Regions from separate parts of the Photorhabdus machadonis genome, predicted to be linked through region 1. Evidence: predicted binding sites of a transcription regulator. Region 1 holds the regulator's gene; each other region holds the start of a gene.
What was found. The regulator sigma-54, encoded in region 1, starts transcription at its own class of promoters, with help from an activator protein. The targets are predictions, from matches to a motif close to GTTGGCACANNTTTCGCTNT.
Positions count from the first base shown of each region.

Region 2: glnK (P-II family nitrogen regulator) is a predicted target of sigma-54. The motif match lies at 3,430-3,449, and genes of this name have one in related genera.
Region 3: glnA (glutamate--ammonia ligase) is a predicted target of sigma-54. The motif match lies at 2,492-2,511, and genes of this name have one in related genera.

Region 1 covers NZ_CP199761.1:862,178-869,803, forward strand. Annotated here, with positions in the region: partial or broken gene ACUN2T_RS04055 (helix-turn-helix domain-containing protein) at 199-467, opposite strand; gene ACUN2T_RS04060 (hypothetical protein) at 536-886, shown strand; gene ACUN2T_RS04065 (hypothetical protein) at 1,007-1,195, opposite strand; gene rnk (nucleoside diphosphate kinase regulator) at 1,339-1,749, opposite strand; gene npr (PTS phosphocarrier protein NPr) at 1,936-2,208, opposite strand; gene rapZ (RNase adapter RapZ) at 2,208-3,059, opposite strand; gene ptsN (PTS IIA-like nitrogen regulatory protein PtsN) at 3,137-3,604, opposite strand; gene hpf (ribosome hibernation promoting factor) at 3,728-4,015, opposite strand; gene rpoN (RNA polymerase factor sigma-54) at 4,039-5,478, opposite strand; gene lptB (LPS export ABC transporter ATP-binding protein) at 5,506-6,231, opposite strand; gene lptA (lipopolysaccharide ABC transporter substrate-binding protein LptA) at 6,238-6,771, opposite strand; gene lptC (LPS export ABC transporter periplasmic protein LptC) at 6,752-7,330, opposite strand; gene kdsC (3-deoxy-manno-octulosonate-8-phosphatase KdsC) at 7,351-7,626, opposite strand, start outside.
Region 2 covers NZ_CP199761.1:1,110,147-1,117,772, forward strand. Annotated here, with positions in the region: gene ACUN2T_RS05310 (SmdA family multidrug ABC transporter permease/ATP-binding protein) at 1-1,535, shown strand, start outside; gene ACUN2T_RS05315 (SmdB family multidrug efflux ABC transporter permease/ATP-binding protein) at 1,528-3,312, shown strand; gene glnK (P-II family nitrogen regulator) at 3,490-3,828, shown strand; gene amtB (ammonium transporter AmtB) at 3,851-5,134, shown strand; gene tesB (acyl-CoA thioesterase II) at 5,207-6,070, opposite strand; gene ACUN2T_RS05335 (YbaY family lipoprotein) at 6,322-6,768, shown strand; RNA gene ffs (signal recognition particle sRNA small type) at 6,899-6,995, shown strand; gene ACUN2T_RS05345 (HHA domain-containing protein) at 7,075-7,278, opposite strand; gene ACUN2T_RS05350 (hypothetical protein) at 7,483-7,557, opposite strand.
Region 3 covers NZ_CP199761.1:216,163-223,788, reverse strand. Annotated here, with positions in the region: gene ACUN2T_RS01100 (disulfide bond formation protein B) at 1-315, shown strand, start outside; gene typA (ribosome-dependent GTPase TypA) at 400-2,238, opposite strand; gene glnA (glutamate--ammonia ligase) at 2,665-4,074, shown strand; gene glnL (nitrogen regulation protein NR(II)) at 4,228-5,277, shown strand; gene glnG (nitrogen regulation protein NR(I)) at 5,287-6,711, shown strand; gene ACUN2T_RS01075 (hypothetical protein) at 6,744-6,896, opposite strand; gene ACUN2T_RS01070 (hypothetical protein) at 7,204-7,626, shown strand, end outside.

The DNA.
Region 1 (7,626 bases):
CGGGTTCGTGTTCTAATGGTCTGAAATACAATTATCTCGCCCGCAGTATGCGGGCTTTTTTACACTTTCATAGAACTTGAATACAATTCTGATATTAAAAGAATGGGCAATAAGTGTAATAAAAAACTGATAATTCAGCGTGTTATATTAGCTTAGTGATTTAAAAGTTGTCGTTACTTTTTCGGATATAGAAATAACTTATGTGACATCAGAATTGTTTGGTAAATCATTTCGGGCGGTTCGTTTGATCGGCTGCTTATTTTCGTCAAAATACCGACTGGGCCATATTTCAGCAGGGTGACATCAATTTCCTGAGCAATCAGTAATTCCCCTTTAGGCCAGGGGCGCGTTAAAGCATTTGCTAATGTTGAAGCACTTAAGCCGTGCTCTCTGGATAATGATGCCAGCGTTTTATTCTTCTTACGTATCGCAGCGATAATATCGGCGGTATGCCAGTCTTTTTTCATATTCCTGCTTCCCTCTTTGGTGGTGGCGATAGCAGGCACACTGGTAAGAAAATAACCTTACCAGTGGGATGTTCGTTCAAGGCTGCGATCCCCTGACCATCGGATTTTGCCAATGGCAGTGCTACTTTAACCGATTGTATTATCTGACTCAAGAATCAAATAAACACTCTGGTGGCGGTTTGTCTCACTGCGCTTATGACGAAATAAATGGGCCTATGGTGAAAACGGCACTACACTGCACCCGCCTGCACGTTTTGGATCAAAAAATTTTTTCAGTTTTAAAATCCTACAAGGCAAACAGCCAAACCGTGCCAGCACTGGCGGAGTGGGAGAAATCACAAACTGAAATAATTGAAAAGATTTTCAGGAAATTTCAGTTTTCGGGTCAAAAGCGGATCACGGGAAAAATATCAATATAATGATATTAAAGGAAAAATTCTATTTTACGTGGGAGATAGGATCATGACCAGAAGCCGCGCTGATTTTAAGAATTCAAGTAGGACACTGCCTTACTGAACACATAGAGCTGAAATTAGTTGTTAAGGAATGAAACCTAATAAAACTGAGTGAATAGGATAGTTATCTGGACTTATACCACTTGTAGCAGAAAGTATTATCCAGCCTCCTTGAAGATATTGATTTACTGATTCATCTATATCAGAGCCAATGAATATTTTAGTGTCTCTTACTTCTTTAAGAATTGACAGATTGTTATTATTTCCGATCATTATAATTACCTCATAATATATAGTGGTTAGTTGAAAAGTAATTGAAGATATAAAATTCCTGTCGCCATTTTATCGCCATTTGGCTATCAAAGATAAAAAACCACTTGTGCGATAGTGGTTTTTTATCTTGATTTAATAGGGTTTTATCTGTGATATTCACCGGCAGCTTCTGGTTGGTAAAGTAATTCTAATACTTTGACCCGGGTTTCTTCGCCATTTGGCAATTTCCAACTGATTTCGTCGCCGATACGAAGGCCCAATAATGCCGCTCCCAGAGGAGCCATAACAGAAAGCTGGTCTGAACTGTCTTGCAGTGACGCAGGGTAAACCAGAGTGCGCACTCGCTCTTCACTGCTTGTCAGGTCAAGGAAACGAACCCGGCTATTCATAGTCACAACATCTGATGGAATTTCTGCTGGAGGCACAATCTCTGCACGATCCAGCTCCTCATTCAAAGCGTCAGCGATACTAGTATCTGCAAACGCTGGCTGTTCCAACAGGGAATCTAAACGTTCTGCGTCTAATTCGTTGATGATAATTGCTGGTTTAGTCATACCACACTCCAAATGGAATCCAATACAAAATAACACCCCGCACCGTGAGGAGGGGGGTGTTATTTAAAATGATTAACCTGATAGTAGGCTGTTCTTACTGGAAAAGAAAGAGATCATGATCACGAACTGTTTTGTGTTGCTAATGAAAGCAGTTAAGAACATGATAAGCTGGAGGAGTCGGTGGCGTTATTCTTCGTCAAATCCTGAATCAAATAGCTTAATGATAGCGGCAAGAGCCTGTTCTTCATCTGGGCCACTGGCTTCAACTTCAATATAGCTGCCTTTTTCTGAATCCAGCATCAGCATGGCAATCACGCTGCTGGCTTCAGCTTCAACATGGCTATCATTGCGCAAGACAACATGAGATTCAAAGAGCTGTACCAAATCATACAGCTTCATTGCTGGCCGGGCGTGCATTCCCAGCCGGTTTTTGATTTCAAGTTTCTGCTTGGCTGTCATTACTTTCGCTTTTCGAGAGTACGGTGGCGCGACTGTACGTTTTTGCCACGGGAGCGGAAATAGTCAGCCAACTGCTCTGCCACATAAACAGAACGGTGTTTACCGCCGGTGCAGCCAATCGCCACGGTCAGATAACTGCGGTTATTGGTTTCAAGCATGGGTAGCCAGAGTTCAAGATAACTACGGGTCTGATAGATGAAGTTATGCACTTCCGTATGGCGGTCGAGAAAAGCGGCTACGGGACGATCAAGACCTGTCATTGGCCGCAACTTTGGGTCCCAGTGCGGGTTTGGCAGGAAACGTACGTCAAAAACATAGTCGGCATCAATTGGAATGCCATGTTTGAAGCCAAAAGATTCAAAGACCATTGTCAGCTCACGTTCCCGTTTGCCCAGCAGACGGGTTCTTAGCATCTCAGCCAATTCATGGACTGACATTTCGGAAGTGTCAATAATCAGATCTGCTCTTGAACGAAGTGGTTCCAGCAGATCGCTTTCTTGATCAATCGCGCTTTCCAGAGAAAGGTTTTTGCTTGATAGTGGATGCAGACGGCGGGTATCGCTGTAACGGCGAATTAGCGTATTACGGTCAGCATCAAGAAACAGTAATTGCGGTGAGAAACTGGCGGGTAGTTTAGTCAGGGCTTCTTCGAAAACTTCGGGGGATTCCGGCATGTTTCTTACATCAATACTGACAGCAGCAGAAATATCGCGATCAGCCAGCGTATTTGCTAATTCCGGCAGCAACACTACCGGCAAGTTGTCTACACAATAAAAACCCATATCTTCCAGTGCGCGCAAGGCAACGGATTTACCCGAACCGGAACGGCCACTGACTATCATCAGCACCATGAGGCGACTCCCCTTAATTTCTCAGTGGTTATTATTATGAGCCACTGTTATCTGTTGCTCTCCATTCATTGCAACAGCTATTCAGTGATAATTGCGTAAAGTTCTTGATCACTTTGTGCCGATCTTAAACGACGGCAGAGATTTTTATCTGCAAGGCGTTTGGCAATCAATGACAATGTGTGTAAATGTGTTTGGCATTGATCGTTTGGAACCAGTAAAGCAAACAGCAAATCGACTGGTTGATTATCAATGGCATCAAAAGCAATGGGTTGTTCCAGATTGAGGAAAACGCCAACAGCGTGATCTGAGCTTTCTTCATCCAGCTTACCGTGAGGGATAGCAATACCACTGCCAATTCCAGTAGTGCCTACTTTTTCTCTGGTCAATATTGCTTCGAATACGATATTCTCGGGTAATTTAAGCCGCTTAGATGCCAGCTCACTGATAATCTCTAAAGCCCGTTTTTTGCTCGAACAATGTACATTGTTGCGCGTACATTCGAGGGAAAGTACAGAGCTTAGTCGTAAATCTGCTTGGTTATTCATTTTTCTATTCGCTTAGGTGCTTATTGATACCGGATGCCATAGGTTAGCTGTGGCATCCGGTATTTGTGCACTGTTTTACAGCAAAACTCCGCTGTTTTTATTACAGCTATCGTTAAATAACTGTTAATGTTGTCTCAGTTTATCTTTATGTTTGGTTAACTGACGAGCCAGTTTATCAACCAGTCCATCAATGGCTGCATACATATCTTCATGTTCTGAGGATGCGTGCAACTCGCCTCCGTTAATATGTACCGTGGCTTCGGCGATTTGTTGTACTTTTTCCACACGGAGGATTACCTGAGTCAGGTTGATCCTGTCGAAATATTGATCCAGCTTGCTGCATTTCGCAGTGATAATGTCGCGTAATGCATCAGTAATTTCAATATTGTGGCCAGTTATTTTGAGTTGCATATTGTCTTCCTTCTCTGTTCATTTCAAACCAGACGCTTACGTTGGTTTGATGGCGGAATGGATAACGACTCTCGATATTTTGCGACAGTCCGTCGGGCAACCATAATGCCTTGATTGGCTAGCATGCTCGTCAGTTTGCTGTCACTTAATGGTTTGGCGGAGTTCTCCGCTGCTACCAGTTTTTTCACCAAGGCCCGTATTGCAGTTGAAGAGGCTTCGCCTCCACTTTCTGTATTAACATGGCTGGAGAAAAAATACTTCAATTCAAAAATACCCCGTGGGCTGTGTAGGAATTTCTGGGTAGTCACCCTGGAAATGGTAGATTCATGCATATCAACCTGGAAGGCTATGTCTGCCAAAACCATGGGCTTCATATGTTCTTCGCCATGTTCAAAAAATTCCTGTTGCTGCTCTACAATGCAGCGCGTAACTTTCAGCAGAGTATCATTTCGGCTTTCCAGGCTTTTGATAAGCCATTTAGCTTCCTGTAGATTATTGCGGATAAATTGGCTGTCACTTTCATTGTGTGTATGTTGCCCAAGTTCCGCATAATGCTGATTAATATGTAAACGGGGAATGCTATCTGTATTTAATTCTACTTGCCAGTGTTCACTTTCTTTTCGAACCAGCACATCAGGGATGACATACTCTGATTCACCTGTGTTTATTGCCAAACCAGGCCTTGGTTCAAGTGACTGGATTAAATCAATCACTTCTTTCAGGGTATCTTCTTTCAAGCGACTTAAACGGATTAAGTTGCGGAAATCCCGATTACCCAGTAATTCCAGATGTTCGCAGACGATCAATTTCGCTTCTTTCAGATAAGGTGTTTCTGGTGGAAACAGGGATAGCTGGATCAGGAGACAATCTTTTAGATCACGGGCAGCGACACCGATAGGATCAAAATGTTGTACCCGTTTGAGCACGGTTTCCACTTCTGCCAGAGTCAGTTGACCGTCGCCAATGCTGGCAAGGATATCCTCCAGTGGTACAGTAAGGTAGCCTGTATCATCTACGGCATCAATGATTGATGTGGCAATTGCTGCATCTGTTTCTGTAAAAGGGGTCAGTCCTGCCTGCCACATCAAATAGTCTTGCAGGGTTTGGACTGTTTCACCTTGGTAAAGTGGCAGGTCGTCATCACTATAGTCATTACGTGTACCGGAAGGTGTACCAGCTGTATAAATTTCATCCCAGCTGGCATCCAGTGGCAACTCATCCGGCATATCCTTTTGTTGTAGGGCATCAAGCGTATCCATAACGTCAGTTTCGTTGTCAGAAGATTCCTGGTTACTGATTTCTTGATGATCTTCATCCTGCTCAAGCAAAGGGTTCATTTCTAACGCTTGCTGTATTTCCTGTTGAAGTTCAAGCGTAGAAAGTTGCAACAAACGAATGGCTTGTTGGAGCTGTGGTGTCATAGTCAGTTGCTGACTGAACCTGAGTTGCAAACTTTGCTTCATAGCGTTAAATCAATTCTCCTGGCTGAATTAGAGCCGGAAACCTTCGCCTAAATAAACGCGCTTCACCTGTTCATTATTAAGGATATCATTCGGTGTGCCGTGAGCAATCAACTGCCCTTGGCTGACAATATAAGCACGCTCACAGACATCTAATGTTTCACGGACGTTATGGTCTGTGATCAGGACGCCCAGCCCGTAATCTCTCAAATGCTGAATAATTTTTTTGATATCGATTACTGAGATGGGATCTACCCCGGCGAAAGGTTCATCCAGCAAAATAAATTTAGGATTGGCGGCCAGTGCGCGGGCAATCTCTACGCGGCGACGTTCACCACCGGAAAGTGATTGACCCAGATTGTCCCGTAGGTGGCTGATATGGAACTCCTCCATCAGCTCTTCGGCCCGTTCCTTCCGTTGTTCCTGAGTTAGATCCTGACGGATTTCCAATACGGCCATCAGATTGTCGAATACATTCAGACGGCGGAAAATAGAAGCTTCCTGAGGCAAGTAGCCAATACCACGGCGCGCCCGTTCGTGAAGTGGCAGCAGGCTGATATCTTCGCCATCAATGGTAATTATTCCTGCATCCCGTGCAACAATACCTACGACCATATAAAAAGTCGTGGTTTTCCCTGCACCGTTAGGGCCAAGTAGGCCAACAATTTCACCGGAGTTCACGTTTAAGCTGACATTTTCAACGACCTTACGGCCTTTGTAAGCTTTCGCCAGGTTTTCTGCGTTTAGTATTGCCATATCTCGTTATTTACTCTTGTTGTTAACCGCAGGGCTTTCTTCTTGTAACTGGGAAGGTAACAGAACAGTTGTCACTCGTTTACCTTTGTCACCGAACGCTTCCATTTGCTGGGTTGGGACCAGGTAAGTGATACGGTCGCCTTTTATATTGCTGTCTAACTGTTCCAGATAGGCGTTGCCAGTCAGTGTAATCAGCTCCTTATCCATTTCGTAACGCATTTTGGCACCGCGGCCCTTGATTGGTTTGCCGTTGTCCTGTAGCTGATAGAAAGTTACCGGATTACCAAATGCTTCAACAACCATTTTTTTAGAGTCGCCATCCGGGCGGGTCACAACAACTTTGTCAGCGTGGATATCAATAGAGCCTTGTTTAACGATCACGTTTTCTGTAAATGTGGCAGTGTTCCCAGTCATGTCAAGGGATTGCTTGGCAGAATCAATAGAAATGGGTTTCTGTGTGTCATCTTTCAGTGCCAGAGCCGGAAGACTGACTGTAAAAATGGCACTGGCAATAAGAGCATTACGGATTCTGTTGTTCATGTTGGATTTCATAGTAGGTGTTAACCTTTTCAATCAGTTCAGCGGTTTTGTTCCGCAGGTTGCCACGCATTTTCATACCGACGGACTTCAATCCTACGCCAATCAGTGTGACCTGATCGTCGGATGAAACATCCTGAGTGACCAGATTGACGATAGCATTTTCTGTGGTAATACGCTGTAATTGTGCCGTATCAGTCAGATTGTCAACCTGCACATCTCCGTAAAGATAGAGCATTCTGTCGTTGGTCAGTTTGGCTTTTTTCGCACGAACTGTCCATGTAGCAATGGCGTTTGAGTCATATGTCGTTAATACCGGCTTGGTAAACCAGGTAAGTTTTGATTCAGCATAATTTTGGACGTCATCAGCGACCAGTTTATACGTCAGCTTACCCGTAGGATCATAAACAAAGGTTATGGTTTCCTGACTTTGGTATGTTGGCTGACTGTTATCTGTGTCAGAAGATGAGTTAGTCTCGTTTGAATCAGATAAGTTCCAGCCAATTAACGCCAGGGTAATTAACGCCAGTATTATAGCCAGCCAGGATTTGATTTTATCCATTCTCGTTTCGCTTCAACCTACTATATTGATAGTCCTTTGGCCTCTTCCAGCTTATTCTGAGCGAAAAGCACCAAATCACAAAGTTCTCTTACCGCGCCGCGTCCCCCTGCAATCTGGGTGACATAATGCGCTTTTGGTAGTAGTAATGGATGTGCATCTGCCACAGCGACAGATAAGCCCACTTGTTCCATGACTGGCCAGTCAATCAGATCATCACCGATGTAAGCAACCTGTTCTGGTTTTAGTCCCAGTTTATCTAACAGTTCTCTATACGCCAAAACCTTATCACTTTGTCC
Region 2 (7,626 bases), 250 kb from region 1:
TGTGGTTGTTTGGGGCGTCATATCAATTAGCGGTTAAATTACGGAATAATTTTTACCGGCAACTTAGCCGACAAACCCCTGAGTTTTATCTGCGTCACCGTACGGGTGATTTGATGGCCCGTGCTACTAATGATGTGGACCGTGTGGTATTTGCTGCGGGTGAGGGGGTGCTCACTTTAGTTGACTCGTTGGTTATGGGTTGCGCAGTGCTGATTATGATGAGTGTACAAATTAGTTGGCAGTTAACTTTATTGTCTTTGTTACCTATGCCGATTATGGCAATTATCATTAAACGATATGGTGATCAACTTCATCATCGCTTTAAATCTGCACAAGGTGCCTTTTCTGCTCTGAATAACCAGGCTCAGGAAAGTCTGACCAGCATTCGCATGATCAAGGCGTTTGGTCTTGAAGATCTGCAATCAAATCAGTTTGAACAGGTTGCTGTGGAAGCGGGTCGTAAGAATATGTATGTTGCCAGGGTGGATGCCCGATTTGATCCGACAATTTTTATTGCTATCGGTATGTCAAACTTTCTGGCTATCGGTGGTGGTAGCTGGATGGTGCTGAATGGTGTTTTGACTCTTGGGGAGCTTACTAGCTTTGTGATGTACCTTGGCCTGATGATTTGGCCAATGTTAGCGTTGGCATGGATGTTTAATATCGTTGAACGGGGAAGTGCTGCATATAGTCGTATCCGTAGCTTATTGCAGGAGCCTCCGGTTATTGCGGATGGTAACCGTCATTTATCTCCTGAGCGTAGTATTCTGAATGTGAATATCAAAACGTTTCATTATCCGCAAAGTAACAAAACTATTCTGAGTCAAATTAACTTCCGGTTATCACCCGGACAGTTACTGGGGATATGTGGCCCAACGGGTTCCGGTAAGAGCACACTACTTGCGTTGATACAGAGACAGTTTGATGTGACTGATGGGGAAATTCTTTTCCAGTCGATTAAAATTGCAGATATCCGGTTAGATGAATGGCGAGCACGGTTTGCTGTTGTCAATCAAACTCCTTTTCTATTTTCAGATACCGTTGCCGGGAATATTGCTTTGGGGCATCCAGAGGCAACACAGGAACAGATCGAAGAAGTTGCCCGTCTTGCCAATGTTCATGAAGATATTCTTCGTTTACCTGAAGGGTATCAGACGGAAGTGGGCGAGCGTGGAGTGATGCTTTCTGGTGGGCAGAAGCAGCGCATCTCTATTGCAAGAGCATTGCTTTTAGATGCAGAGATTTTGATTCTGGATGACGCTTTATCTGCGGTTGATGGGCAAACTGAACACAATATCTTACAAAACCTCAACCAGTGGAGACAACAACGTACGGTTATTATCAGTGCCCACCGCCTGTCTGCATTAACTGATGCTGATAATATTCTGGTGATACAGCAAGGTTCTGTTATACATCATGGACGGCATCAGCAACTGGCGGAGCAGCCAGGATGGTACCGTGATATGTATCATTATCAGCAGCTCGAAGCAGCATTAGATGACGAGGAAGCCACTGAGGGAGATAAAGATGACTAAGGTTCGTCGATTGTGGCCGTCTCTGAAACGTTTGCTGGTTTATGGAAAAAATTATCGTAAGCCGTTGGGAATGGCGGTACTGATGCTGTGGGGGGCCGCAATTGCGGAAGTCAGTGGCCCGATTCTGATTAGCTACTTTATCGATAATATGGTTGCAACGGGTAATATGCCAATAGGGGTGATTATTGGGCTGTCTGTAACCTTTATTGCTCTGCAATTGATTACGGCCGCATTACACTATTTCCAGGCTTTATTGTTCAATCAAGTGTCAGTTGATATGGTTCAGCAACTTCGTACTGATGTGATGAATGCAGCATTACGTCAGCCGCTGAGTGCTTTTGATAATCAACCGGTAGGGCAGTTGATTTCCCGTGTAACGAACGATACTGAGGTCATTAAAGATCTTTATGTCAATGTGGTTCCTACGGTATTCCGTAGCATTGCATTGATTGGTACGATGCTGATTGCTATGTTTGTGTTGGAATGGCGTATGGCATTGATTGCCATTCTTATTTTTCCTGTCGTGTTGATTGTCATGGCGATATATCAGCATCTAAGTACGCCAATTGTCCGGCGGATACGCAGTTATTTAGCTGATATTAATGATCATTTTAATGAGGTCATCAATGGAATGAGTGTTGTTCAGCAGTTCCGGCAGCAGGCGCGTTTTGGTGAACGTATGTTGTCAACAAATCGTGCTCATTTTAAAGCGAGAATGCAGGCGCTGCGATTAGATGGGATTTTGTTACGTCCATTACTGAGTTTATTGTCTACTATGGTGTTGTGCGGTCTCATTGTGTTGTTTGGGTTCAGTGGAGCAGGAGTGATCGGTGTCGGGGTATTGTATGCTTTTATCGATTATCTTGGGCGGTTGAATGAACCACTAATCGAACTGACTTCTCAGCAATCAATCCTGCAACAGGCTGTAGTTTCTGGTGAGAGGATATTTGAATTAATGGATAGCCCTCAACAAGGTTATGGTATGGATAGTCAACCCTTATCCAGTGGTCGAATTGATATAGAAAATGTTAGTTTTTCCTACCGTGATGACAAAATAGTTTTACAAGATATTGACTTACAGGTTCCGGCTTATGGTTTTGTGGCTTTAGTTGGTCATACCGGTAGTGGGAAAAGTACGCTGGCAAATTTACTGATGGGATATTACCCGTGGCAGAAAGGGGAGATTTACCTTGATGGTAGGCCTGTATCATCTTTGTCTCATTCGGTATTGCGTAATGGTGTGGCAATGGTTCAGCAGGATCCTGTCGTTCTTGCTGACTCTTTCTTTAACAATGTTACGCTTGGTCGGAATATTTCAGAAGAGAAGGTTTGGCAGGTACTGGAAACTGTGCAATTAGCTAAGTTAGTGCGCACGTTTCCTGATGGCCTTCATACTATCTTGGGAGAGCAGGGCAATACGTTGTCAGCCGGCCAAAAACAATTGCTTGCTATGGCGAGAGTGTTAGTGCAAGCACCGCAAATTTTGATCCTTGATGAAGCGACAGCAAATATTGATTCTGGTACGGAACAAGCGGTACAACAGGCTTTACGATTGATTCGTCAGCAAACAACACTGATCGTGATTGCTCACCGTCTGTCCACTATTGTGGAGGCTGATACTATTCTGATGCTGCATCGTGGTGCAGTTATTGAACAAGGACGCCATCAACAATTATTGGTAAGACGTGGACGTTACTATCAGATGTATCAGTTACAACAAGTAAGCGATACATTAAATGAATGTGGCACAATCTCTGAGAAAGAGATGTTGATTTAATCGAATTTGCACTAATTTGGTGCGCTAACGGGAGAGTACATTCGTTGCTCTCCTCTCTTCTTCTCTCCGTGGTTTTTATTTACTCTATTATTACTTGATTTTTATATATTTTTAATTTCTGGCACACCTCTTGCTATTTCCTTATTGCAAACACAATAGCCGGATGGCGGGGGATATATGAAGCTCATTACGACAATTATAAAACCATTCAAATTGGAGGATATTAGGGAAGCTCTCTCTGATCTTGGTGTTCAAGGGATGACTATAACAGAGGTAAAAGGATTTGGTCGTCAGAAAGGACATGCAGAGCTTTATCGTGGAGCTGAATATAGCGTCAATTTTTTACCTAAAGTAAAGATAGATATTGCTGTAGCAGATGAGTTAGTTGAGGAGGTAATTCATGCAATTCAGCAATCGGCTTTCACCGGAAAAGTTGGCGATGGTAAAATTTTTGTCATCGAATTACAACAGACGATCCGTATCAGAACAGGTGAAACTAACGATGCGGCAATATAAGTCACTGATAGGGAATATATATATGAAAAGACAATTATCTGTGGCTACCGGTATTGTGGCCAGTTTTTTACCCTCATTATCTCAGGCAGCGGAAGGCGTTGCTGATAGCGCTGATAATGCTTTTATGATGATTTGTACAGTACTTGTTCTGTTTATGACAATTCCGGGAATTGCTCTATTTTATGGTGGATTGTTACGGAGCAAAAACGTTTTATCGCTGATGGCGCAGGTTATGGTGAGTTTTGCTCTGGTATGTGTATTGTGGGTGATTTACGGTTATAGTCTGGCTTTTGAACCTGGGAATGGTTTTTTTGGTAGTTTTAGTCAAATGATGTTAAAGAATTTGGCAATTACGAACTTAAGCGGCAATTTTTATCAGTTAATTCATGTGGCATTTCAGGGCTCTTTCGCTTGTATCACTGTTGCTTTGATTATTGGCGCGTTAGGGGAGCGTATTCGTTTTCCGGCTTTGTTAATTTTCAGTGTGCTGTGGTTAACGTTTTCTTACTTACCCATGGCACATATGGTTTGGGGCGGAGGTGTTCTTTCACAGGATGGTGCGTTAGATTTTGCTGGTGGTACAGTTGTACATATTAATGCTGCTGTAGCTGGATTGGTTGGTGCTTACTTACTGGGAAAACGTACTGGTTTTGGGAAAGAGGCATTTAAACCGCATAACTTGCCGATGGTCTTCATCGGTACTGCTGTGCTCTATATCGGTTGGTTTGGTTTTAATGCGGGTTCTGCTGGTGCGGCTAATGAAATCGCGGCTCTGGCATTTTTGAATACAATTGTGGCGACTGCCGCCGCTATTCTGTCATGGGTTTTTGCAGAATGGCTTTTCCGTAATAAACCTTCTCTTTTAGGGGCATGTTCAGGTTGTATTGCTGGACTGGTTGGTATTACACCTGCTGCGGGAATGGTTGGTGTTGGTGGTGCACTAATTATTGGCTTAATCGCGGGTTTTGCCGGGCTTTGGGGCGTGGTGGCCTTAAAGCGGTGGTTACGTGTTGATGATGTGTGTGATGTATTTGGTATACATGGCATATGTGGGATCGTGGGTTGTCTCCTAACTGGAGTTTTTACAGCGAAATCATTGGGCGGAACCGGTTATGCAGAGGGTATAACCATGTTGGAACAAGTGAGTATTCAGGCTTTTAGTATATTGATCTGTGTGGTTTGGTCGGTAATTGTTTCTTTTATTGCTTTTAAAATAGCAGATCTGCTGGTAGGGCTGCGGGTTACTGTTGAAATTGAAAGAGAAGGTCTGGATATTAATTCCCATGGAGAGAGTGCTTATAATTAATCTGTGATATAAACAGGCAGCAATAAGACCGTAAGTGTGATGCTGGTTTCTTATTTGCTGCCTTTATTATTTTTATTTGTTCCGTTTCCTGATTAGCCCTTCTTGTACAGTGGAAGCAACAAGTACACCTTCATGATTATAAATCTGCCCACGAACAAAACCACGGGCTCCAGAAGCTGATGGACTATCTATAGCATAGAGTAACCAGTCGTCTAGTTTAAACGGACGGTGGAACCACATAGAGTGGTCAATAGTTGCTATCTTAATATCTTTCTCAAGGAACCCAACACCATGTGGCTGCAATGCTGTTGGTAGGAAATTAAAATCAGAGGCGTATCCGAGCAGATATTGATGCATAAAAGGATCAGCAGGCATGTCGCCATTACTGCGGAACCAAACATAGCGTACAGGTTCTTCTGGTAGGTAATTGAATGGACTGTAATATTTTACTGGTCTCATTTCCAACGGGCAGGGGTGAAGAAAAATATTCTGCATCTTCTGCGGCAGCAGATGCGACATTTTTTTCGCAATTTCGTCCTGAGGGATAAGTTCTTCTGGATAGGGGACATCCGGCATCATATTCTGGTGTTCAAAACTTTCTTCATGACTTTGGAATGAGGCGGTCATATAAAAGATAGGCTTACCATTCTGAATCGCACTGACTCGCCGGGCACTGAAACTTCCTCCATCGCGTAGGAGCTCGACATCATAGACGATGGGTTTGCTACTGTCACCGGGGCGTAAGAAATAGCTATGGAAAGAATTGCTCATCCGGTCATCAACAACGGTTTGTTTGGCAGCATAAAGTGCCTGGCCAATCACTTGTCCCCCGAAAACCTGAGGAAAGCCCAAATCTTTACTTTGCCCCCGGTAAATACCTTCCTCAATTTTTTCTAAGTTCATCAAATTTATCAGATTCTTTAATGCCTTGCTCATAATATACCTTTGTTTTCTATTTGGTTATCAGAGAGTACAAGAGATGATTATTGTCCCATTAATAAATGATAAATAAATAACTAAATTGTAAACGTTTTAAGTCCTGATAGTAGTGCAATAAAGAATATGAGAATAATTGGAGTTTTATATTCAAGTTTTTAATCTATAATCCAGGCGGTTTAGATTTAACGGTTTGATATTTCAATTTATTTTATTATTCATATAGATTAGTGAATAGTGGAGGAATGTGTATGAAATTATGGCAGTTCCTTGCGAGCGTATTACTGGCGGTTGCTTTGGTTGGGTGTAATGGTAAAGGTCCTGAGATAGTAGATACTCAGGTGGAAAAGATTGAAAATCCAGTAAAACGCTCTTTTGTTGAAGGCAATATTAATATATTGCAGCGTATAGCGTTGCCAGCGGATGCGGTTCTGACAGTGACTTTATCTGATATATCTTTGGCTGATGCGCCTTCAGTTACTCTGTCCAAGAAGGTAGAACGTTTAGGTGGGAAACAATCACCTTTCCATTTTGTTCTGCCTTACCGGCCAAGCGAAATTAAGCCATATGCACGTATTGTTGTCAGTGCTTCTGTTTCGCTGCATAATCGTTTGATGTTTGTTACAGATACTTCATATGAGGTGATTAATAATGGACAGACTAAAGATATCGAAATTACGTTGAAAGATGTCAGATAATACATTTCCTTGTGTATTTACTTGTAATGTGCAATAAAGCATCATTTGGGCCTGCTTGTCTTGCTATTTAGATAGGTATGAATGATAATGGTGTCGCTTTGAAGTTAAAGCAACACGTCAATGGGGGCTCTGTTGGTTCTCCCGCAACGCTAACTTGTTAACTTGGTCAGGTCCGGAAGGAAGCAGCCATAGCAGGGGATGTGTGTGCCGGGATGTCGCTGGCAGAGCCCTCACCAATTATTAATAATCCAATAAGCCGATAGCACTTTACCGGCCCGGATCACTTTCTACCTGATGAAAACTATTTTAGCGAACGTATTTCCACACAGAAGGTGGAATTCTGTCATACAGTTTATTCATGGTCAGCTCAGCTAGTCGGTGATCCGCAGCAGAGTAGAATAGTTCAAGTTCGTCTCCTGAAAGTTCATATTTGTTCTTTTCAATCACACGTTCCAGTGTATCAATTGTGGTGCATTTTCTTAAACGCATCAGATAATCAGTTTTAGTCATAGTCGCCTTTCTTATTTAAGATATATAAAAAATTATTTAGTAAAATATTCAATCAAATTTTGCTCAGGGAGCAATTTAAATCGTGTAACAGGATACTGGTTAAACATTCATTAGTTTTTTACCATTCCGTAAGTTTATAAAAGCTAATCTTCTTCGTTTCCAAAAAGAAGCATAAGTATATGTATTATAAAAAAATTTATCAATTCAAGTGAGATGGCTGAAATCATCAGAATATTTTATTTTAAAGCGCTGAACTAAAGTTGATATGTACTCAATCAATTCATTTAGCTTTAAATTATTCTGTGACGTAAGAATTATTTACACAACCAGTCTCAATGTACTCTGTCA
Region 3 (7,626 bases), 650 kb from region 1:
ATTATTGCAATCCGACAAGTGTTTTTACACATAACACCCGGCGATATCGGTTATGGTTCTGCACTTTTTGGTATACATTTTTATACTTGGGCTCTCATCTCCTCAGTTATCGCTATTATCGCCATATCAGTCATGCTGATATTGAAAAGTCTGGAAAAAACGACCGAAGAAAAGGAAAGCCAGTCTGTTTTCGGTCAGATTATTATTGGAATATTTGTCGTATTAATTACAGCAAATTTGATCTCTACCATTTTGGAGTGTGGCGGCGGGCAATGTGATGACAACCCAACGTATTATCAATTGCTGGGTAAATAATCTCAGATATATTTAACTGAATAAATAAATCCAAAAAAACTCAGGGCACCATTGGTGCCCTAAGCATTTGCATGGCAGGAAAGATTACGCCTCTTTACTGCGATGTGCACGACGACGGTCGTTTTCTGTCAGATGGCGTTTACGCAGGCGAATTGACACAGGAGTCACTTCTACCAGCTCATCATCATCAATAAACTCCAGAGCCTGCTCCAAGGTTTTCTTAATATGTGGAGACAAGGTTGTCGCTTCGTCAGTACCAGACGCACGGACGTTTGTCAGTTTCTTACCTGTCAGGCAGTTCACTGTCAAGTCATTAGAACGGGAGTGAATGCCGATCACCTGGCCTTCATACACTTCCGCACCATGACCGAGGAACAACTTACCACGATCCTGCAAGCTGTAAAGCGCATAAGCAACCGCTTTACCCTGACCATTAGAAATCATCACACCGTTCTGACGGCGACCGATTTCACCCGCACGAATATCATCATAGTGGCTAAATGTTGCATACAACAGGCCAGTACCCGAGGTCATAGTCAGGAACTCAGTCCGGAAACCAATCAAACCACGGCTTGGAATGATGTAATCAAGGCGCACACGGCCTTTACCGTCTGGCAACATATCACGCAGATCAGCTTTACGCTCACCCAACGCCTGCATCACATTACCCTGATGCTGCTCTTCAATATCCAGAGTCACCTGCTCGAATGGCTCTTGTTTGCGGCCATCGATCTCACGGAAGATAACTTTCGGACGGGATACCGCCAGTTCAAAACCTTCACGGCGCATGTTCTCAATCAGAACAGATAAGTGCAGTTCACCACGGCCAGAAACACAGAATGCATCTGGATCTTCGGTTTCGTCTACACGCAATGCGACGTTGTGAACCAGCTCTTTCTTCAGACGCTCAAGGATCTGACGTGAAGTGACATATTTGCCTTCACGGCCACAGAAAGGAGAGGTATTAACACAGAAGAACATGCTTACCGTCGGCTCATCAACAGCCAATGGTGGCAGAGCTTCAACAACACTGATGTCACACAGGGTATCGGAAATATTCAGTTCACCCAAACCGGTAATCGCAACGATGTCACCCGCTTCCGCTTGCTCACTCTCAATACGCTCCAGACCCAGGTGGCCCAGAACTTTACCAACTTTGCCGTTCCGGGTTTTACCTTCACTATCAATAATAGTGACGTTCTGGTTTGGTTTAACCGTACCGCGCTTGATACGACCAATACCGATAACACCAACATAGTTGTTGTAGTCCAGCTGAGAAATCTGCATCTGGAATGAACCATTAAGGTCAACTTTCGGTGGCTCTACATGATCGACAATCGCCTGATACAACGGAGTCATATCTTCGGCCATATCAGTATGCTCAGTACCGGCAATGCCCATCAGTGCAGATGCATAGATAATTGGGAAATCCAGCTGTTCGTCAGTCGCACCCAGATTTACAAACAGATCAAACACCTGATCAACAACCCAATCAGGACGTGCGCCAGGACGGTCAACTTTGTTGATAACGACAATAGGTTTTAAACCATGAGCGAACGCTTTCTGCGTTACAAAACGGGTCTGAGGCATAGGCCCATCCATGGCATCGACCAGCAACAGTACACTGTCAACCATAGACATAACACGTTCTACTTCACCGCCGAAATCGGCATGTCCCGGAGTGTCTACGATATTAATCCGGTAGTCATTCCATTTAATGGCGGTATTTTTTGCGAGGATAGTAATTCCACGCTCTTTCTCCAGATCATTGGAGTCCATCACACGTTCTGTCGCTGTCGCACGGTCACCGAAAGTACCGGATTGTTGCAGCAGCTTGTCAACCAAGGTCGTTTTACCATGGTCAACATGCGCGATAATGGCGATATTACGCAATTTTTCGATCACAAACTTTGCCTCAGGCATTTAGAAATAGCGCGCTATTGTACACACATTGGTCGAGGGACTAAACAGGATCACAAGAATCTGTTCTTAACAACTTGATACCAATGGAATTGTGATCCCTTTCACGCCTATAAAAGATGCACTATTGATAAAAATGCACCGACAAGGTGCAGGATAGTAACATAATCGCACCAATACAGTGCAATTTTCCTGAATATTAAGGCATCCCATCATAGGGATATCCATAACACAGTATATTGCAAGGTGTCAGAAAGTTGGCACGCTTTTCGCAATTGTTTTTTCATCTAATAAGATTGTTTTTTTACAACGACAAGTTTGCAAACGCGTAAATAGCCTTGTTAAGGTAAAACAATGTAACGGTGTTTTCTTTACGTCTTAATCTAAAACCATTTTACCAAGACCGACACAAACCAGGAGAAACCGAGTATGTCCGCTGAACATGTTTTAACCATGATTGAAGAGCATCAGGTGAAGTTTATTGATTTGCGTTTCACTGATACCAAAGGCAAAGAACAACATATGACCATTCCTGCTCATCAGGTTAATGCAGACTTCTTTGAAGATGGCAAAATGTTCGACGGTTCTTCAATTCACGGTTGGAAAGGTATTAACGAATCCGACATGGTGCTGATGCCAGACTCAAGTACAGCGATGCTTGATCCATTCTTTGATGATGCCACTCTGATCCTCCGTTGTGACATTCTGGAACCCGGCACGATGCAAGGCTATGAACGTGATCCACGCTCCATCTGCAAACGCGCTGAAGATTTTTTGCGCTCAAGCGGCATTGCAGATACCGTCCTGTGTGGGCCTGAACCTGAGTTTTTCCTGTTTGACGACATACGCTTCGGCAGTTCTATGTCCGGTTCCTACTACCATATTGATGATATTGAAGCAGCATGGAACTCTGGAACTCAATACGAAGGCGGTAACAAAGGCCACCGACCTGCGGCAAAAGGCGGTTACGCCCCGCTACCTCCGGTTGATTCTTCTCAAGATTTACGCTCAGCCATGTGCCTAACGATGGAAGCAATGGGACTGGTTGTGGAAGCTCACCATCATGAAGTTGGCACTGCCGGTCAAAATGAAATAGCGACTCGTTTCAACACGATGACCAAAAAGGCTGACGAAACCCAGATTTACAAATACGTCGTACATAATGTGGCGCACAATTTTGGCAAAACCGCCACTTTTATGCCAAAACCACTGGTTGGTGATAATGGCTCCGGTATGCACTGTCATATGTCCCTGTCTAAAAACGGAACCAACCTGTTTGCCGGTGACAAGTACGGGGGGTTGTCCGAACTGGCGCTGTTCTACATTGGCGGCATTATCAAACATGCCCGAGCACTGAACGCATTTACCAACCCGACAACCAACTCTTATAAACGTCTGGTTCCGGGCTATGAAGCACCGGTTATGCTGGCCTATTCTGCCCGTAACCGTTCCGCATCCATCCGTATTCCGGTTGTCGCCAGCACCAAAGCCCGCCGTATTGAAGTCCGCTTCCCTGACCCGGCAGCTAACCCTTATTTGGCATTTGCCGCTCAGTTGATGGCTGGCCTTGACGGTATCATCAACAAAATCCATCCGGGTGATGCGATGGATAAAAATCTGTATGACCTGCCACCGGAAGAAGCCAAAGAGATCCCAACTGTCGCTTCTTCTCTGGATGAAGCACTGGCAGCATTAGATACTGACCGCGAATTCCTGACCCGTGGTGGCGTATTCACCGATGACGCCATTGATGCTTATATTGAATTGAAAAACAGTGAAATGGAGCGTGTCCGCCTGACACCACATCCACTGGAGTTTGAACTGTATTACAGTGTGTAATGAGCAGCGCCATTCCTGCTGATCATTTTTTGTTGCCGTGAAACCTTTAGCCCATCTTCGGATGGGCCTTTTTCCTGCTCCCTGAGCTCAGGCTTTGACTGGGTTTTACGCTCGAATATGATACAGTGCACCAAAAAGGTGCAGGAAGTGTGGATGAAAACGGAAAATCTACCCGATACCGGACAAATATTAAACTCGTTGATTAACAGCGTACTGGTGCTGGATACCGATCTCGTGATCCGCTATGCCAACCATGCAGCGCTGCAACTATTAGCTCAGAGTGCCCGTAAACTATTAGGTACACCTCTTCCAGTGCTGTTCAGTTACTTTTCACTGGATACAGAACTGATGCACGCCAGTTTAGTCAGCGGTCAGAGTTTTACTGACAACGAAGTGACGTTAGTGGTTAATAACCGCTCTCATATTATGTCGCTCAGTGCCCAACCCATTTCCGGGCAGTTCATTTTGCTGGAACTGGCGCCTATGGATAGTCAACGCCGGTTAAGCCAAGAGCAGGTACAACAAGCTCAGCAGATAGCGGCACGGGAATTGGTTCGGGGGCTGGCACATGAAATCAAAAATCCCCTCGGCGGGCTGAGGGGAGCCGCACAATTACTTTCAAGAGCCCTGCCTGATCCTGCTTTGCAGGAATACACCCAAGTGATTATTGAACAGGCGGACCGGTTGCGTCATCTGGTAGACAGATTACTTGGCCCACAACATCCGGGCGAACAAATTCAACAAAGCATTCATTATGTTGCTGAACGGGTCTATCAATTAGTCTCGCTGGAGATGCCGGATAACGTCACACTAACAAAGGATTACGATCCCAGCCTGCCAGAACTGGCCCACTACCCGGATCAGATTGAGCAGGTGCTGCTGAACATCACCCGTAACGCCTTGCAGGCTCTGGGCACACAGGGTGGCACCATTACCCTGCGTACCCGGACCGCATTCCAAATCACCCTGCATGGTAAGCGCTATCGTCTGGCTGCCAGAATAGATGTGGAAGATAACGGGCCAGGTATCCCGCCACAAATTCAGGACACACTATTTTACCCGATGGTCAGTGCCCATGAAGGCGGAACCGGTCTTGGTCTATCCATTGCCCGCAATTTAATAGATCAGCATTCCGGTAAAATAGAATTTACCAGTTGGCCGGGGCACACAGAATTTTCTATCTACTTACCGATCAAGAAATAGAGGATAGCTATGCAACGAGGAAAAATCTGGATCGTTGATGATGACAACTCAATCCGCTGGGTACTTGAACGGGCGCTCAGTAGCGCGGGGATGGAATGCATCAGTTTCGCAGACGCTGACAGTGTACTAACCGCGCTGACCCAAAACACACCGGATGTCCTGATTTCTGATATTCGTATGCCGGGAATGAACGGCTTGCACCTGCTGAACAATATCAAGCAGAGTCATCCGTTGCTGCCGGTTATTATCATGACAGCCCATTCTGATCTGGATGCCGCAGTCAGTGCCTATCAACAAGGCGCTTTTGATTATTTACCAAAACCCTTTGATATTGATGAAGCTGTTGCACTGCTGGAACGCGCACTTAGCCACTCCCGCGAACAGAATCAACCCGCTAAAAATCCACAGGTCGTTACATCGGTTTCCGACATGATAGGTGAAGCGCCTGCTATGCAAGATGTTTACCGCATTATTGGCCGCCTTTCCCGCTCTTCGATCAGTGTGTTGATTAATGGCGAATCCGGTACCGGGAAAGAGCTGGTGGCCCATGCCCTGCACCGCCACAGCCCAAGAGCCAATGAGCCATTTATTGCACTTAACATGGCAGCGATTCCCAAAGATCTGATTGAATCAGAGCTGTTTGGTCATGAGAAAGGGGCGTTTACCGGTGCCAATCAAGTACGTCATGGACGATTTGAACAGGCCAATCGCGGTTCGCTATTTCTTGATGAAATTGGCGATATGCCATTGGACATTCAGACCCGCCTGTTACGGGTATTGGCTGAAGGCCAGTTTTACCGGGTTGGCGGCTATGCCCCCGTGAAAGTGGATGTACGGATTATAGCTGCAACCCACCAGGATCTTGAACGACTGGTAGAAAAAGGCCAATTCCGTGAAGATCTGTATCATCGCCTGAATGTTATTCGTATGCAGTTACCTCCCCTGCGCGACCGAGTGGAGGATCTCCCTCGCCTGACCCGCCATTTCCTGCAACAAACGGCCAAAGAGCTGGGCGTAGAAGCAAAAATTCTCCACCCTGACGCAGAAATTGCTTTAATGCGCTTACCTTGGCCGGGCAATGTTCGCCAGTTGGAAAACATCTGCCGCTGGCTGACGGTGATGGCGGCAAGTCAGGAAGTATTGGTACAAGATTTGCCGCCTGAACTATTTGAAGCCCATCACCCTGAAACCAGCATGACAACATTGGCAACAACAATACCGGAAAACTGGCCGCAGCTACTCGCTCACTGGGCAACAAATGCGTTGGAAAAGGGTCAGCAGGATCTGCTATCTGACGCCTTACCATTGCTGGAACGTACTTTACTTAACTGTGCGCTTAAACATACCCAAGGACATAAGCAGGATGCTGCACGCCTGTTGGGTTGGGGACGAAATACCATTACACGGAAACTAAAAGAATTGGGGTTGGAGTAAGGAGAGAGTAGCTTTTGATGGACATCCGGATTTTATGGTTGAGACAGGGCTATAAATTCACGAGCATTTGCTGACCCATGCCCAAAATCGGCTAATAGGTTCTCAGTTGTTAAAGCTTTTCGCGTATCGGAGATCAAAGCGTCGATCACCAAATCGACCGCATAGGTTGAATAGAATATTTCCATCCCTATCACCACTTTCCAGCATTTAATATATCGCATTCCCCATTATCAGGCTTAAACAACCCTACCATGATCATATTTTGCACCATCCATTCAGACGGGAAATTAATACTACACTAGAATAGTTTTTTTATGTCACTATAAAGTTATCAATATTTCCTATGGAAAGATGACCGTTTCATCACCGAAGCCAGATTAACTTAAGAGGAAAGAGAAAGTACGATGGATCAACGCAACAACCCGGTGGTCAGGGCCACGAGTTATCTTTTAATTTACCTGACCGCCGTCTATCCCCTTCATCCGGCTATTGATGTGGCACAGTAATTTTGGTCACCGTAATAAAGGTGATATTTTTACTTCAACAATCAAAGCTTATGAGGAGAAAAAGAAAGCCTTTTGTCAGCAGTCACCGGAGGCGTGTAAACAAGCCGGGGAAATTATCAGCGTTGGTACTGACTTCGTGCCGGTTATCGGGGATATTAAAGGCTTTGTCGAGGCTGAGAGTGCATTAGATTATCTGGTCGCCGCGATAGCTATTATTCCTGGTGCAGGTGACACCGCTGGGAAGACTATCAAAACGGCTGAGAAAGCACTGAAGAACGGGGATGTCGGAAAAGCGTCTAAACTGATTAATAAAGTCAGTGATGAAATCTCTGCATATAACTCGGCAACTTATCCAAAATTGAAACATGACTTGGCAAAACAAAATTTGCACAATATTGCTTCGCAGGAT